Regions from separate parts of the Dermacoccus sp. PAMC28757 genome, predicted to be linked through region 1. Evidence: riboswitches for the same ligand, from Rfam matches in the RefSeq annotation. Region 1 holds a riboswitch; the other holds the start of a gene.
The links. Region 1 has a riboswitch for cyclic di-AMP ahead of H7F30_RS06310 (transglycosylase family protein). Riboswitches for the same ligand answer to the same signal wherever they lie in the genome.
Positions count from the first base shown of each region.

Region 2: it holds a riboswitch for cyclic di-AMP, as region 1 does, so the genes downstream of both, H7F30_RS10510 (C40 family peptidase) here and H7F30_RS06310 (transglycosylase family protein) in region 1, are expected to answer to the same signal.

Region 1 is NZ_CP060292.1:1,297,065-1,305,848, reverse strand. Features, by position in the region: gene H7F30_RS06350 (SGNH/GDSL hydrolase family protein) at 1-374, shown strand, start outside; gene modA (molybdate ABC transporter substrate-binding protein) at 371-1,123, shown strand; gene modB (molybdate ABC transporter permease subunit) at 1,129-1,974, shown strand; gene H7F30_RS06335 (ABC transporter ATP-binding protein) at 1,971-3,041, shown strand; gene H7F30_RS06330 (SDR family NAD(P)-dependent oxidoreductase) at 3,102-3,866, shown strand; gene H7F30_RS06325 (phosphatase PAP2 family protein) at 3,826-4,767, opposite strand; gene H7F30_RS06320 (hypothetical protein) at 4,880-5,194, opposite strand; tRNA gene H7F30_RS06315 (tRNA-Thr) at 5,322-5,394, opposite strand; gene H7F30_RS06310 (transglycosylase family protein) at 5,599-6,315, opposite strand; cyclic di-AMP (ydaO/yuaA leader) riboswitch at 6,324-6,495, opposite strand; gene H7F30_RS06305 (threonine/serine exporter ThrE family protein) at 6,698-8,251, opposite strand; gene H7F30_RS06300 (serine/threonine-protein kinase) at 8,338-8,784, opposite strand, start outside.
Region 2 is NZ_CP060292.1:2,202,680-2,211,463, forward strand. Features, by position in the region: gene sufB (Fe-S cluster assembly protein SufB) at 1-120, shown strand, start outside; gene sufD (Fe-S cluster assembly protein SufD) at 120-1,340, shown strand; gene H7F30_RS10485 (non-heme iron oxygenase ferredoxin subunit) at 1,337-1,666, shown strand; gene sufC (Fe-S cluster assembly ATPase SufC) at 1,705-2,475, shown strand; gene H7F30_RS10495 (cysteine desulfurase) at 2,478-3,773, shown strand; gene sufU (Fe-S cluster assembly sulfur transfer protein SufU) at 3,775-4,257, shown strand; gene H7F30_RS10505 (metal-sulfur cluster assembly factor) at 4,254-4,649, shown strand; gene H7F30_RS10510 (C40 family peptidase) at 4,879-5,352, opposite strand; cyclic di-AMP (ydaO/yuaA leader) riboswitch at 5,357-5,544, opposite strand; gene H7F30_RS10515 (neutral zinc metallopeptidase) at 5,658-6,626, opposite strand; gene H7F30_RS10520 (ABC-F family ATP-binding cassette domain-containing protein) at 6,791-8,389, shown strand; partial or broken gene H7F30_RS10525 (ABC transporter ATP-binding protein) at 8,441-8,784, shown strand, end outside.

The DNA of each region.
Region 1 (8,784 bases):
GTATCGCGCAGCGGCACGACTGCTACGTGCTCGATCTGTGGTCGATGACCCCTCTGCGCGATCCGCGCATGTGGTCCGTCGACCGTCTGCACCTTTCCGCCGAAGGCCACAAGCGCGTCGCGCAGCAGGCGGCATGGACGCTCGGGCTTCCGACGACCGGCGAGTGGCTCGCCCACCTGCCGGCGCAGGCTCCGAAGCCGGTGCGCCAGCGCGTCGCCGAGGACGCCGAGTGGGCGCGTCAGTACCTCGCGCCGTGGGTGGAACGTCGTATCAAGGGCACGAGTTCCGGTGACGGTCGCCTCCCGAAGCGTCCCGAACTCACGCCCGTGGATCTTCTGACGGCCCGCTCGTTGATGGTCGACGACGAGGCGTGACGGCACGGGCATGGCGCCTCATGAGTGTGCCGGTTGCAGCAGCGCTCGCCATGGGTGCCGGCGGCTGCCGTGCGTCGGAGGGCGACGACAAGACCGTCACGGTGCTTGCCGCCGCGTCGCTCACGGAGTCGTTCACGACGTTGGCGCGCGCCTACGAGAAGGCTCACCCCGGCACCCACGTCGAGGTGAGCTTCGCGGCCAGTTCGACGATCGTCACCCAGCTCTCCCACGACGCCCCGGCCGACGTGGTGGCTCTCGCCGACACAGAGGCACCGAAGAAGCTGCCGAAGGATCTGGCCGAGGGCAAGGCGTGGACGCCGTTCGCCACGAACCGCCTCGAGATCGTCACGCCCCGCGCAAACCCAGCGCACGTCACGGGTCTCGCCGACCTCGCGAAGGTCGACACCGTTCTGTGCGCCAAGGAGGTGCCGTGCGGGCGCGCTGCCCACAAGGCCCTCACCAAGGCGAAGGTCGCGCCACACATCGTCAGCTACGAGAAGGACGTCAAGGCAACGCTCGCCAAGGTCGTCGCCGGTGACGCGGAGGCGGCGCTCGTGTACGCCACCGACGCCTCGAGCGCACGCTCGAAGGTGAGCGGCGTCGAGGTACCGACGGCCTCGAACGTCACGACGACACTGCCGATCACGGCGTGGAGCGACACTGCCGACGCGAAGGGTTTCGCGCAGTTCGTGCGCGGCGACGAAGGGCGACGAGTCCTGCAGGGCAACGGCTTCGGCCTGCCCGGCTGACGACGATGAGCGACGAGACGGCAAGCGCTCCCCCGCCTGCACGCAGGAGCGCAGGCACGGGTGACCGCGGCGGGATCGTGCTCGTGATACTCGCCGTCGTCGCTCTGCTCTTGATCGTCCTCCCCCTCGTCGCGCTGCTCACGCAGGTGCGTTGGGGCAGCCTCCTCGACGACCTCACGACTGCCGGTGCCCGCGAGGCTTTGTGGCTTTCGCTACGCACCACCGTGACGTCGGCGCTGCTCGCTTCCTTCTTCGGCACTCCGCTCGCCTGGTGGCTCTCCCGCCTGCGTGGTCGCGCCGCCGCCTGGACGCGGGCCGTCGTCACCGTGCCCCTCGTGTTGCCGCCGGTCGTCGCGGGCGTTGCTTTGCTCGATGCGTGGGGGCGCTCGGGGCTGCTCGGGCGCGCCGTGACGGCTGTGACGGGCGAGCCGGTGCCCTATTCGTGGGTCCGCGTCGTCATGGCGGAGACGTTCGTCGCGATGCCGTTCTTCGTCCTCGCCGCCGAGGGCGCGTTCCGCGGCCTCGACGCGCGCTGGAGCCGCTCCGCCGAGGTGCTCGGCGCCTCCCGCTGGTTCACGCTGCGCCACGTCCTCGTGCCGATGACGCTGCCCGGCCTCCTCGCCGGGCTGACGCTCGCGTGGGCGCGCGCGTTCGGCGAGTTCGGGGCCACGATCACGTTTGCGGGCAGTTACCCCGGGCGCACTCAGACGGGGCCGCTCGCCGTCTACCAAGCCCTCGACATCAGCCAGGACGCCGCGACGGCGCTCGCTGCGCTCATGCTCGCCCTCTGCGTTGTCCTGCTCGCCCTGCTGCGGGGTCACTGGGTGGGCGCGGGAGGTGAGCGCCGATGACCGGCCTCTCGCTTGCCGGCACCACCCGTCGCGGCAACTTCGTCCTCCACGCTGCGCTCGACGCCGCACCCGGTGAGGTCATCGGTGTTCTCGGGCCGAACGGCAGCGGCAAGACGACGCTGCTCGAGGTGCTCGCCGGACTCACGCCCCTCGCCGAGGGCGCCCTCCACGTCGGCGGCGAGCGTTGGGACGACGGCGCACGGCACCTTCCGCCACGCGCCCGCCGCGTCGGGATGATGACGGCTCGCGGTGACCTGTTCCCCCACCTCAGCGCCCTCGACAACGTCGCGTTCGGGCTGCGGGCCCGCGGGGCCTCGAAAGAGGCTGCGCGAGCGAGAGCGCGTGAAGAACTCAGCCGCGTAGGCCTTGCCGCTGACCTCGCCGGGCGACGTCCGGACGCACTCTCCTCCGGCCAAGCCCAGCGAGTCGCGCTCGCGCGTGCTCTGGCGCTCGACCCGAGCGTCCTCCTGCTCGACGAACCGCTGTCCGCCATCGACCCATGGGGCCGCGACGACCTACGGGCGCTCCTCGGCGAGCGCCTGCGCGACCAACAGGATGTCGTGACCCTTCTCGTCACGCACGACGCCGTCGAAGCGCTCACCCTCGCCGATCGCCTCGTCTTCCTCGACGGCGGTCACCTCAGCGACGGCGGCACGCCGAGCGAGGTCGTGCGCCGTCCGCGCAGCCCGTTCGCTGCGCGCTTCGTGGGGCTCAACCTGTGGCGTGGGCGCGTCGTCGACGGCGCGACGCTCGTCACCGCTGACGGTGCACGCATCACGGCCGCCGGGGGCGAGCACCCCCCGGCAGGCGATCTTGAGCACCTCGCCGCATTCGCGCCGAGCTCCGTGTCTCTGTGGCCGAGCCGTCCCGAGGGTTCCCCGCGCAACACGTGGGCGGTGCGCGTCGCGCAGATCGAGCACACCGGCACCTCGGCGCGCGTGCACCTCACGGGGGACGCGGACCTCGTCGCGGACGTGACGCTCGACGCCGTCGCCGACCTCTCACTCGCACCCGGAGTACCCGTCCACGCCACGGTGAAGGCCACCGAGGTGACCCTCTACCACTGAGGTTCGGGCGGGCGTGACGCAGCCCACAAAGCCGCTTCGCCAGTCGATAGGGTTCGAGGCATGAACATCACGCAGAACACCGTCGCCCTCGTCACCGGTGGCGGCTCGGGCCTCGGGGAGGCCACCGCCCGCCGCCTGCACGACGCCGGAGCGGGCGTCGTCATCGTCGACCTGCCCTCGTCGAAGGGCGAAGCACTCGCCGCAGAGTTGGGCGAGCGCGCCCGCTTCGTCGCCACCGACGTCCGCGACGAGGCCCAGGTTCAGGCCGCCGTCACCGCCGCCACCGAGCTCGGTGAACTGCGCATCACCGTGGCCTGCGCCGGCGTGGCCACGCCGGGCCGCATCCTGGGCCGCAAGGGCGTGCACGCACTCGAGCAGTACAAGACGGTCATCGACATCAACCTCGTCGGCACGTTCAACGTGCTTCGCCTCTCCGCCGAGGCGATGGCGAAGAACGAGCCGGTCGACGGCGACCGCGGCGTCGTCGTCATGACGGCCAGCGCCGCCGCCTACGACGGCCAGATCGGCCAGGCGGCCTACGCCTCGAGCAAGGGCGGCGTCGTCGGCCTCACGCTGCCGGCCGCGCGCGACCTCGCCGATCTCGGCGTGCGCGTCATGACGATCGCTCCCGGCACGATGGAGACGCCGATGCTCGCCGGACTCCCAGAGGCTGCACGTGAGGTGCTCGGTCAGGCCGTGCCGCACCCGTCGCGTCTGGGCCGCCCGGACGAGTACGCCTCGCTCGTGGCCCACATCGTCGATAACGGACTGCTCAACGGCGAGGTCATCCGCCTCGACGGGGCTCTGCGGATGCCGCCGAAGTAGCGACGCCGCCGGCGTCAGCTGTGACTGCTGGCGCAACGACACCAACCCGACTGTCGGCGTCGTCGCGCCAGATCCGCTCCTCGGCGCCCTTGACCACACGGACGATGACGAGGGCGATGAGGAACAGCGCGACGCCGCCGACGATGTCGAGCACGAAGTGGTTGCCCGTGGCCATGACGTTCCAGTAGGTCATGGCGGGGAACAGCCACGCGAGGCGCGCCCACGTCGGACGGGTGTGACGCCACGTCTCCCACAGCGCGTAGGCCACCCAGGTCGACCACGCGCAGTGCAGGCTGGGCATGGCCGCGTAGAGGTTGGCCGAGCGTGACGGGTCGCGCGCGAGCGCGCCCCCGAGGATGTTGTAGACGGCGTTGATGTCGACGACGCCGGGCACCGCGAAGCGCGGCGGCGCCACGGGCAGGAGCCAGAAGACGAGCAGGCTGGGCAGCGTCGTCGCGATGAGAAGTCTGCGTAGCCGTCGGAAGCCCTGGGGGTTGAACCACCAGACGAGCGCCAGGGTGATGGGCACGGTGGCGAGCACCATGCCGTAGTAGTAGCCCGCGGCGATGGCGAGCGGCGGCACTGCGGCGAGGCCGGCGTTGAGCCAGAGTTCGACGTCGATGTGGAGCGTCTTCTCCAGATCGAACAGTTCGTGCGCGTGGCGCACGGACTCGATCGGGCCTCCGCGGATGTGCTCCTGCGCGTAGCTGAAGTACTGGAAGAACATCCAGAAGATGAACAGCTCGAGCAGCAGCGCAGGACGCCCGCCGACGGGCTTCGCGAGGTTGCGCACCCAGCGTGGCGGTGCGGCGGTGTCCTCGCCGAGCAGTTCGTCGTCCGAGGCCCCGATGCGCTCGCGGGGGCAGGCGGATGCCTCCGACGAGGGGCGCTCGGCACTCACGTGGGCACCTCCTCGTGCCGGAGAACGGATCGCCCGAGTCTATCGGGCAGGGTCACGACGAGCCGCCCGCATCGCGTCAACAGACGGTGCGGGCGGCGCGTGCGCACGGGTATCAGCTGCGGTCGACGAGGGCGTACGACGCAGCGGCGGAGGCCGCCGCAACACCGAGGACGGAAGGCCAGGCGCCAACCTTCTTGGCGAGGGGGTGCGACGCACCGAAACCGCCGAGGTACACGGCGCCGAGGGCGGCGGCCTTGGCGGCACCGGCCTTGGCGACCCAGGTGCGTCCGGCGTAAGCACCGGCGAGGGCGAGGACCACGCCGCCGAGCGGGCGGATCTGCGTCTCGCGGGCGGTGACGTAGCCCCCGAGGAGGCCGAGCGCTGCGAGGGGTGCGGTCTGGACGTCTGCTGCGGGCTTGAGGTTCATGACGACATCGTAGGAAACGAGTCTGAACCGTGCCTTGACGCCCCCAGCTCACCAGAAGGCACGCGTCACCCAGAGGATCTCGCGGACATGGGCACACCGATGGGCACACTGCGAGCGGAATTCACAGAGCTGGAGATGGGACTCGAACCCACAACCACCTGTTTACAAGACAGGTGCGCTACCAATTGCGCCACTCCAGCACGCCGCCCGTGCCGGGCGACCACGCGATCCTACCGAACCTGCACGGGGCCTGCCCGCCAGGCCACGACCAGGCCCGCTCTCCAGTGCAATTCGGTGGTCCCGGTGACGAAACATCGCGGCCAGATCGACAGATCTGCATCAGGAAACGCCGACAGGCCCCGCCGCTCGAAAGCGGCGGGGCCCGTCAGCCCTGAATCAACCGATCAGTGGTTGTTCAGGTAAGCCTGCAGAGCGCGAACCGTGCGGGCGTTGAGGTAGCTGGCGCCGTCGCGCGAGATGCCGACCTTCGTCTGGAGCGCAGCAACGGTGCGCGGGCCGACGATGCCGTCGGCGTACACGCCGACCTTGCGCTGCAGGGCCTTCTTCGTCTGGACGCCGACGACACCGTCGCGGAACGTGCCGACCCAGGCCTGGAGCTCACGGGCCGTGCGCGGGCCGAGAACACCGTCGACGGCGAGCTTGCCACCCTGCGAGTACACGACCGCGGAGCGGGCGGTGGAGCGCGACGTCTGCGTCACGGCCGGAGCGGCCGATGCGCCACCGGTCGCGCGGGTCAGACCGGCGCGAACCGAGCAGACCGGCCATGCGCCCGGGCCCTGCACGCGCAGAACCTTCTGAGCGATCGCGATCTGCTGCTCGCGGGTGGCGAGGTGAGCGGACGAGGCGTACTGACCGCCGCCGAAGCCACGCCACGTCTGCTGCGTGAACTGGAGGCCGCCGTAGAAGCCGTTACCTGTGTTGATGTGCCAGTTGCCCGTCGACTCACAGTGAGCGACGCGGTCCCAGACCGAGGCGGCGGAGGCCGAGGAGGCCTGGGTGAGACCGGCACCGACGGTGGCGGCACCGGCGAGAGCCACGCCGGCGACCTTGCGGCCGGTGGTGCTTTCGGAAGCAGCGACGTGCTTGGGGGTGTAACCCATGGAGAGTGTCCTTTCCTGACGTACGCCTGTGAGGTGAGCTGTCGGGTTCGGGCAGTCAGGTGCCCGGCCGGCGAGGACCGGCTTCACCCCGAGACGCTCACCGTGCGGCGAGCGTCGGAAGTGGGTCCCCCACCCTCGTCTTCAGCCCGCGATCTGCGGGTGAAACGGCGGTGCCAGACGAGGTTTGGCGTGTGCACCGCCCACTGAATAAATGGTGTTGAGTTCTCATGTCGCCGTGACGACACGAGAAATACATCGTGCACAGCGAAGGGAACGTTACGGGACGAGAGACCTACGTAACAATCAGGTCGCGGTAACTTCTTGACAGATCAGGCCTTTCGGGCCTGATCTGTGATGCATATCACACAAAATCGGCGTGATGTCAGCGCCGGCGGGCTCGTCGACGGCGTACCAGCGGCTTGTCGAGCGGGGCCGAGAGCACGTCGCCGAGCACCAGTCCGGTGCTGATCGCGAGGGCCACTCCGACGGCGCCGAGCATCGTCGTCACACCCACGCCGGACTGGGCCACCTTGGTGGCGCCGATGACCGACCCGGAGACCGACTCGTACATGCCCCGGAAGATCCGCAGGCCCGGCAGCAGCGGCGAGACCGCCGGCATGACGATGACGAGGGCGGGCGCACCGAGGCGCAGCGCCACGAGCCGCGCGGAGAACCCGACGCTGACGGCAGCGACCGCCGTGGCCGTCGTCGCCCCGATCCCGACATAACGCGTCAGCAGCGCAACCCCGACGACGCCGAGGGCTCCCGCCGCAGCTGTCGGCAGGAGCATCCGCACGCGGGAGCGCATCGTGACGGCGGCACACGCCGCACCGATGGCACCGCACGCCACCTGCAGGAGCAGGACCGTGGGCGGCATGTCGAAGCGCAGGGAGCCGGGCGATTGGAGGCTGAGGTCGAGCGCCCGGTCGAGGTTCAGCGTCAGCGCCAGACCGGCACCGACGCCGACGGTGATTCCCGCGCAGTCGAGGATGACAGTGAGAACACGACCCGACGCCGTGACGGGGTAGCCGGTGACGGCGTCCTCGACCGCGGAGGCCATCTGACGACCGGGCAGGAGCGCGACGATGCCGCCCGAGATGGCATAGGCGAAGTCGGCCGTCGACATCGTGCCGGGCAGGTTGTGGGCGACGAACTCCCCCACGACGCGGCTTTGGTGCGACATGTACGCGAACCACGCGAGCGCCGTCGAGATGAGACCGCCGGCGGCGGCGCCGTAGAACGCGGGAACGCCGGCGTTGCTCAGGCGGCGGCCCACGCGGTCGACGAGCACGGCCGAGACCAAGGCGACGACGACGGCCATCCACCCGCCGCCGAGGATCGTCGCGACGGATGCCGCGAGACCACCGAAGGCTACCGAGACGAGCCACCGCGGGTAGAGGCGCGGCATCCTCTGGATGCGCTTCAGTTCCTTCGTCGCCTCGTCGAGATCCAGGCCACCGGACACGAGCGACTCGACGAACTGGTGCACGGCCATGAGCCGAGAGAAATCGCGCGTCGAGGAGCGCACGACACGCAACATCGTGAGGGGCTGACGGCCGTTCGTCGACGGGCTCTGCAACAACAAGGACTGGTTCGTGATGTCGACCTCGAGGCGGCGCAGACCCGCGGATGCCGCGACGGCGAGGACACTCGCCTCGACGTCACGCGTACTCGCGCCACAGCGGAGGAGCAACTCGCCCACACGGGCGGCGATGTCGAGCGCCTTCTGCTGCTCGGTGTCGTCGTCCGGCCCGCCCATGACGTTCGGGTCGCGATAGGGCGTGCGCTTGAGCGCGTCGGCGATGGGCAGCGGCTCGGTGACCGGCTCGCTGCGCAGGAAGCGCATCCGTGGCGGCAACCCCGGGGTCGGCGTGCTGGACGAGTCCCTCGAGGGGTTGGGCCCCGTGCTCGACTGATCCCGTCCGTACTGCGCCATGCCTCGAAGAATAGTTCGTGGGCCTCGACCGACCGTGGGCCCGCGCTGTGGGTGGGCTGTGGAACGGGGCCCGAAGCGTCAACGGATCAGTTGCCGAGGCCGGACGCCGGCAGGTACTCCGCGAGCGGATCGGTGATGCCGCCGGTGAGCGGAACCCAGGAGATGTCGCCGCCTTGCATGAACGAGCCGACGAGCATGAACAGGCCGAGACCGGCGAGCGCGGGCGCCACGATCCTGCCGGCCGACTCCGGGACGAGCGCCCGCACGACCGAACGTGAACCCCGGCGATAGCCGACGGACCCGGCGCCGCGCCACATCGTCCACTGACCCGCCACGGCCCCCGCGACGATGGGCAGTGCCCACCACGCCCGTGCGACGCCGTCACCGCGCACCATGGCCCAGCCGATGGCCACGAGCGAACCGACGCACGCGAAGACGAGTGCGGGGAGCACGAGGGCCGCGAGCGTCGAGACGAGAGCGCGCAGCAGATGCCAGGGCGAACTGGCCACGGCGACGGCGCCGTCGCTCTTTCG
Region 2 (8,784 bases), 910 kb from region 1:
GAGGCCATGGCGATGATCGTGCGTGGCTTCGTCGAGCCCATCGCGCGTGAGCTGCCGATGGAGTACGCACTCGAACTCAACCGCCTCATCGAACTCCAGATGGAAGGAGCCGTCGGCTGATGACCGCCGTCACGCCAGAAATGGGCAAGGCAGACAAGGCCACTCTCGCGGGTGACCACAGCCACGGGGCCACGATCCCGGACCAGTCGCGCGCCGAGCGCCGCAAGTCCTTCGACCTGGGTGCCTTCGGTGTCCCGAGCGGCCGCGAGGAGGAGTGGCGTTTCACGCCCGTCGACCGCCTCTCGCCGCTGTTCGCCGAGAAGCAGACCGACCCCGAGGCCGTCACGGTCACCGTGACGGGCGAGGGCTTCGAGTCCGGCACGCTCGCCGAGGGTGAGGCTCCGCGCGGCACCGTACTCGTGCCGAGCGACCGCGGTTCGGTTCTCGCGTCGTCCCTGACGCCGAACGCCGACCACGTCGTCATCCCGGCCGAGGCCGAGCTCGCCACACCGGTGCGCATCGCGGTCGACGGCAAGGGTGGCGACAAGCGGGCCAACGCTCACCTCGTCATCGAGGCCAAGCAGCACAGCAAGGCGCTCGTCATCCTCGAGCACACCGGCTCGGCCCAGGTCACGGCCAACGTCGAGATCGTCACCGGCGACGGCGCCGACCTCACGGTCGTCACCGTGCAGCGCTGGGAGGACGACGCTCTCCACCTCGCCGAGCACGACGCACTCGTCGGCCGTGACGCGCGCTACCGCCACATCGCGGTGACGCTCGGCGGCGACATCGTGCGCATGAACTCGAACGTCCGCTACGCCGGGCCCGGGGGAGAGGCGACGCTCCTCGGCGTGTACTTCGCCGACTCCGGTCAGCACCTCGAGCACCGCTCGTTCATCGACCACAACGCGCCGAACTGCACATCCCTCGTCGCCTACAAGGGTGCCCTGCAGGGTGAGACGGCCCGCACCGTCTGGGTGGGCGACGTGCTCATCCGCGCCGAGGCCGAGGGCATCGAGACCTACGAGCTCAACCGCAACCTCGTGCTCACCGACGGCGCCCGTGCCGACTCCGTGCCGAACCTCGAGATCGAGACCGGCGAGATCGAGGGTGCGGGTCACGCCTCCTCGACCGGCCGCTTCGACGACGAGCAGCTGTTCTACCTGCAGGCTCGTGGCATCCCCGAGGACGAGGCACGTCGTCTCGTCGTGCGCGGCTTCTTCGCCGACATCGTGAACAAGATCGGTGTCGCCGAGGTCGTCGAGCCCCTCATGGAGGCCATCGACGAGGAGCTCGCCGCCACGGCCGAGCTCGTGGAGAGCGCAGGAGCCGAGGCATGAGCGACGCGAACATCGAGTGGGTCAAGCTGGCGCAGCTGAGCGACATCGGTACGCCGGGTGCGGTCAAGGTCGACATCGACGACCTGCAGATCTGCATCGCGCGCGACTCCGCCGGTGACGTTCACGCGCTCGACGACACGTGCTCGCACGCCGCAGTCTCCCTCTCCGAGGGCGAGGTGGAGGACGACGGCATCGAGTGCTGGCTGCACGGCTCGAAGTTCGCCTACGCCACCGGCGAGCCGATGAGCCTGCCGGCCACGCAGCCGGTCAACGTCTATCCGACCAAGCTCGAGGGCGACGACATCCTCGTCGGCATCCCCGCCTGAGCACCCCCGAAACTTTCCTGACAGAAGGACGAACAAGCATGTCAACGCTGGAAATCCGCGATCTTCACGTGACCGTCGAGACGGAGAACGGCACGAAGGAGATCCTCAAGGGCGTCAACCTGACGATCAACTCGGGCGAGACGCACGCCATCATGGGCCCCAACGGCTCCGGCAAGTCGACGCTGGCCTACTCCATCGCCGGCCACCCCAAGTACACGGTCACGTCGGGCACCGTCACGCTGGACGGTGAGGACGTCCTCGCGATGGAGGTCGACGAGCGCGCCCGTGCGGGCCTCTTCCTCGCCATGCAGTACCCCGTCGAGGTTCCGGGCGTCACCGTCTCGAACTTCCTGCGCACGGCCAAGACGGCCATCGACGGCGAAGCACCGAAGGTGCGTACGTGGGTCAAGGACGTCAAGGGCGCCATGGGCAACCTCAAGATGGACCCGGCCTTCGCCGAGCGCAACGTCAACGAGGGCTTCTCCGGCGGCGAGAAGAAGCGCCACGAGATCCTGCAGATGGAGCTTCTCAAGCCGAAGATGGCGATCCTCGACGAGACCGACTCCGGCCTCGACGTCGACGCGCTGCGCATCGTCTCCGAGGGCGTCAACCGCGCCAAGGACGAGACGAACTGCGGCGTCCTGCTCATCACGCACTACACGCGCATCCTGCGCTACATCAAGCCCGACCACGTCCACGTGTTCGTCAACGGCAAGGTGGCCGAGGAGGGTGGCCCCGAGCTGGCCGACCGCCTCGAGGCCGAGGGCTACGACCGCTACGTCAACGCCGCTGCGGAGGCGAAGGCCTGATCATGGCTCACGCATCGTTCGACGCGGCGCGCGTGCGCGAGGACTTCCCGCTACTCGCGCGCCGCGTCCGCGACGACAAGCCGCTGGTCTACCTCGACTCCGGTGCGACGTCGCAGAGCCCCGAGTCGGTCATCACCGCCGAGGGCGACTTCTACCGCACCGTGAACGCTGCGGTGCACCGAGGAGCCCACCAGCTCTCCGAGGAAGCCACCGACGCCTACGAAGGCGCGCGCGAAACCATCGCCCGTTTCATCGGTGGGCGAGCCGACGACATCGTGTTCACCAAGAACGCCACCGAGGCTCTCAACCTCGTCGCGTACGCCTTCAGCAACGCCGGCGCGCCCGGCGCGATGGACGGCGTCGACGAGGCGATCGCCTCGAAGTTCGCGCTGGGCCCCGGTGACGAGATCGTCGTCACGGCGATGGAGCACCACGCGAACCTCGTGCCGTGGCAGGAACTCGCACGTCGTACCGGCGCCACGTTCCGTTGGATCGAGATCACCGACGACGGTTTCGTCGACCTCGATTCGGCGCGTGAGGTCATCACCAAGCGGGCCAAGGTCGTCGCCTTCACCCACGTCTCCAACGTGCTGGGCACGATCAACCCCGTCAATGACCTCGCAAGAATCGCTCGCGAGGCCGGGGCACTCGTCGTTCTCGACGCGTGCCAGTCGGTGCCGCACATGCCCGTCGACGTGGCACAGCTCGATGTCGACTTCCTCGCCTTCTCCGGCCACAAGATGCTCGGTCCCACCGGCATCGGTGTGTTGTGGGGCAAACACGAACTCCTCGAGGCGATGCCTCCCTTCCTCACCGGCGGATCGATGATCGAGATCGTGAAGCTCGAAGGCACGACGTTCGCGCCCCCGCCCCAGCGCTTCGAGGCGGGCACGCCGAACGCCGCCCAGGCCGTCGGTCTCGCCGCCGCGTGCGACTACCTCGAGGCGCTCGGCATGGACAACGTGCTGCGTCACGAGCAGGATCTGATCCAACTCACGCTCGACGGCCTCGCCGAGCGTCCCTGGGTCAGCGTGCTCGGCCCCCAGGACGCAGGTGCCCGACTCGGTGCGGTCGCGTTCGTCGTCGACGGGGTGCACCCGCACGACGTCGGGCAGATTCTCGACGACGCCGGTGTTGCCATTCGTACCGGTCACCACTGCGCGTGGCCGTTGCACCGACGTCTTCGCGCCGTGGCGAGCAGCCGTGTCAGTTTCAACGTCTACTCCACGGCCGACGACGTCGAGGCGTTCCTCACGGCGCTCGACCGGGTGCCGAACATCTTCGGTCTGGAGGTCTGAGATGGATCTGTACCAGGAGCTCATTCTCGAGCACTCCAAGCGCCCGCAGCACGCGGGCCTGCGCGAGCCGTTCGGCGCCGAGAGCCACCACGTCAACACCTCCTGCGGTGACGAGATCACCCTGCGTGTCGACGTCGAAGGCGAGGGCGACGACGCCGTCATCAAGGACGTCAGCTACGACTCGATCGGTTGCTCGATCTCCGTGGCGTCGGCGTCAATGCTTGCCGAGAACCTCATCGGGCTCACGCTGCGTGAAGCCCAGGAGGTCTTCGGTGCCACCCGCACGATGCTCACGAGCAAGGGCCAGTCTGCCGGTGACGAGGAAGTCATCGGCGACGCCATCGCCCTCGCCGGAGTCTCGAAGTACCCCGCGCGCGTCAAGTGCGCCCTGCTGTCGTGGTCCGCACTGCAGGACTCGCTCGGCAAACTCGGTCTCGACCTGACCGGGGGCGCCGCATCCACCACGGAGGAGACCAAGGCATGACCGACAACGAGATCACCGCCGACGTGACCGCCAACGAGGCCGAGGCGCCCGAGCGCGCCCAGGCGCAGGGAGTCAGCGACTCCGGCGTCGAGGTCGAGGAGGTCAAGGAGGCCCTGCGTGACGTCGTCGACCCAGAGCTCGGCATCAACGTCGTCGACCTCGGCCTCGTCTACGGCATCACCGTCGACGAGAGCAAGCACGCCGTCATCGACATGACGCTGACGTCTGCGGCCTGCCCGCTCACGGACGTCATCGAGGAGCAGGTCGCCACGTCCCTGGTTGATGTCGTCACGGGCCACACGCTCAACTGGGTGTGGATGCCGCCGTGGGGCCCGGACAAGATCACCGACGACGGCCGCGAGCAACTTCGCGCGCTCGGCTTCAACGTCTGACAAGAGGTGGGCGAAAGCGGCTCCGGTCCTCCTGAGTCGCGTCGACCCTGACGACGAAGGCACTCACCACTGTGGTGAGGGCCTTCGTCGTGTCGTTATCTCGCGTGACGTCCGCGAGAAAACGCAACCCGTGTGGAAGCCGGTCGATTGCCCACAGTGGAGAGACGCGAAACGGCCCCTCGTCCCGGAGGACGAGGGGCCGTTTCGAAACGTCGCAGAGGCTCGCGGATCAGACGCGACCGAAGCGGTAGCTGGCACCGGCGCGCGAGAGCGACACGCGCGTACCCGGACGCATAGCGTGCCACACCATGCCGTTACCGGCGTAGATACCCGTGTGGTAGGCGTAACCACCAGAGGTGAGGAACGCCAGGTCGCCCGGACGGGCGTACGCGCGGGAAACGCGGTAGGAGGAGCGGTACTGCTGGTTGGCCGTACGCGGCAGGTAGCGGCCGACCTGGCGGTAGGACCAGCTCGTCAGACCCGAGCAGTCGAAGCGCCACGGGCCGGAAGCGCCGTACACGTAGGGCGCACCACGACGGCTCGAAGCCTTGGCCACGGCGCGGCGCGCGGACGCGGAGGTCACGGCGCTGGCGTTCGAGGCGCTGGCGACCGAAACGGCGCCGAGGGCGGTGGAGGCCAGAGCGGTGCCGACGGCAACCTTGGAGGTGTTGGCCATGAAGGAGCGGCGGGACATGTTCTTCATGTCGAGTCATTTCCAGGAGCGCTTACGAGGCATGACCTGTCGGGTTCGAGATCCTAGATTCTCGGCCCACCGAAGTGAGCTTTACCCCAAGAACCACCGAGGTGGTCCGGATGCTGGGTGCACCGTTCCCGTCGCTCCGCGTGATGCGAAGTTTTACCTGACCTTCGTGACGGGACTCAGCGACGAAGCAGGGCCGCACCGTTTCGGTGCGACCCTGCAAGATTACAGACTGATCACGAGCGACACAAATCGAGCGTTCATCAACTGGTCAGGAAAACCCCATCTTCGCGGTTTTCCGGCGTTTTTCAGCCCAGATCCTGTGCGTTGAACGTGTCGCAGGAGTTGAGTTCACCGCTCTGGAAACCGGTGAGGAACCACTTCTGACGCTGCTGCGACGAACCGTGCGTCCACGACTCCGGCGTCACCCGGCCCTGGGCCTTCTGCTGGATGCGGTCGTCACCGACCGCGGATGCGGCGGACAGCGCCGACTTGATGTCGGACTCGGTCACGGGCTTGAGGAGGGTGTTGCCGTTCTTGTCCTTGGCCTCGGTGGCGTGGTTGACCCAGATGCCGGCGTAGCAGTCGGCCTGCAGCTCGAGGCGGACCGATCCGGACTCGGGCCCCTTCGGGTCCTGCTGGGCGCGACCCAGGGCGCCGAGAAGGTCCTGGATGTGGTGGCCGTACTCGTGCGCGACGACGTACATCTGAGCGAGGTTGCCGCCGTCGGCGCCGTAGGTGCTCGACAGCTCCTGGAAGAAGCTCGTGTCGATGTAGACCTTCCGGTCGTTCGGGCAGTAGAACGGCCCCATCTGCGAGCTCGCGGTGCCGCAACCGGAGGACGTCTGGCCGCTGTAGAGCTTGGTGGGCGCGTACTCGTACTCGGTGCGACCGCCGGTGAAGTCCGGGAGCGCCTGGTCCCAGTAGGCCTGAACGGCATTGACCGTTCCGATCACGCGGCAGGTGTCGTCCTCGTTGGCGTCAGCACCCGTCTTGCAGGCCTGGATCTGCTGGGAGACCCGGTCGTTCGAGCCGGAGACGTCCTGCGTGTCCTGGCTGTACTGGTTGAGGCCGCTCGCGCCGCCGGGGTAGCTGCTCCCGCCACCGCTGCCGGTGATGTCGATGCCGAAGAACGCAAAGATGAGCATGAGGATGAGACCGCCGATACCGCCGACGGCCGTACCTCCGCCCATCCCGCCGCGGCCACCGCCGAAGCCTCCGGAACCACCGGATTCGACCTGCGACGTGTCCAGCTGCGCGTTGTCGTTGAACGTCAAGAGAACCTCCGTTGTGAAGGCGGACGGCGTCGTCCACCCCGATTCATCTCTCGTAGACTACTGGGGCTTCACGCGCCTCGCCGTATGTCACGCGAGCCGAGCGCTCCCGTCCGGCGTGTCGGAGCCGTACACCCCTTCACCGTTCTTTCGAGGAGCCCTGCCCTGTGATCACCGCCGAAGGCATCGAACTGCGCGCCGGCTCGCGCATCCTGCTCGAGAGCGCCACGTTCCGGGTGGCCGCCGGTGACCGTGTCGGACTCGTCGGGCGCAACGGTGCCGGTAAGACCACCCTGACGAAGGTGCTCGCCGGTGAGGGTCTGCCCGCTGCCGGCAAGGTGGTCAGCTCCGGGGCAGTGGGATACCTGCCGCAGGATCCCCGCACCGGTGACCTCGATGTCCTCGCGCGCGACCGTATCCTGTCGGCGCGCGGCCTCGACGCCATCGTCGCCGACCTGCGCAAGGCCGAAGCATCCATGGCCAGTGAGAACGACGACGTCCGCGAACGGGCGATGCGTCGCTACAGCCGTCTCGATGCCGAGTTCGACGCCCAGGGCGGGTACGCCGCCGAGTCGGAGGCGTCGTCGATCGCCTCGAGCCTCGGGCTCGAACAGCGCATCCTCGAGCAGCCCCTGCGCACGCTGTCCGGTGGTCAGCGCCGCCGGATCGAATTGGCACGCATCCTCTTCTCGGGCGCTCAGACCCTGCTTCTCGACGAACCGACCAACCACCTCGATGCCGATTCCATCATCTGGCTGCGCGATTACCTCAAGAGCTACCGAGGTGGGCTCATCGTCATCAGTCACGACGTCGAACTGCTCGACGCCGTCGTGACGAAGGTGTTCCACCTCGACGCCAACCGGGCCGAGATCGACCAGTACAACGTCGGGTGGAAGGCATACCTCCAGGCCCGCGAACTCGACGAGAAGCGTCGCAAGCGCGAGCGACTCAACGCCGAGAAGAAGGCCGGCGTCCTGCTGGCCCAGGCCGACAAGATGCGGGCGAAGGCGACGAAGGCCGTGGCGGCCCAGAACATGGCGCGGCGCGCCGAGAAGATGCTCGCCGGCATCGAGGGCGAACGCGTGCAGGACAAGGTCGCCAAGCTGCGCTTCCCGAAGCCTGCGCCGTGCGGCAAGACGCCGCTCATGGCGGAGGGGCTCTCGCGCTCCTACGGTTCGCTCGAGATCTTCACCGATGTCGACCTCGCCATCGACCGTGGCTCGAAGGTCGTCGTCCTCGGACTCAACGGTGCCGGTAAGACGACGCTCCTGAGGATGCTCGCGGGCGTCGATGCACCGGACACGGGCCGCATCCTGCCTGGCCACGGACTCAAGATCGGTTACTACGCCCAGGAGCACGAGAACCTCGACGTCGACCGCAGCGTCCTGGAGAACATGAAGTCAGCAGCGCCCGAGCTCGGGGAGACCGAGGTCCGCAAGGTGCTCGGCTCGTTCCTCTTCTCCGGTGACGACGTCGACAAGCCCGCCGGCGTTCTCTCCGGCGGGGAGAAGACGCGACTCTCGCTGGCGCTGCTCGTCGTCTCGAGCGCCAACGTGCTGCTGCTCGACGAACCGACGAACAACCTCGACCCGGCCAGCCGCGAGGAGATCCTCGGCGCACTCAACAACTACGAGGGTGCCGTCGTGCTCGTCAGCCACGACGACGGCGCCGTGGAGGCCCTCAACCCCGAACGCATCCTGCTCCTGCCGGACGGTGTCGAGGACCTGTGGGGTCCGGACTACGCCGACCTCGTCTCCCTCGCCTGATCGACGTGAGACCGTTCGCATGCTGAGGTCAGGAGCCGCGCCGTGTCGATGATGGGCCCGGGCTGGCAGATGATGCGCTCGATGTCGAAGGACGCCACGGTCAAGGACCAGCGCCTGGCTCCGGGCACGGTGCGTCGCGTCGGCGGATACGCCACGCGATACACCTCGACCATCGCGGTCTTCCTCGTTCTCGTCGTCGTCGACGCGGTGATGATCGTCGCGACGCCACTGCTGCTCAAGCACATCGTCGACGACGGTGTCGTGCCGCGCGATCCGCAGGTCGTCGTCACCCTCTCGCTCGCCGTGGCGGCCGGTCGCAGTCCTCGGCGCGGGAGTGACCGTCGTGCAGCGATGGTTGTCCGCGCGCCTGGGCGAAGGACTCATCTTCGACCTGC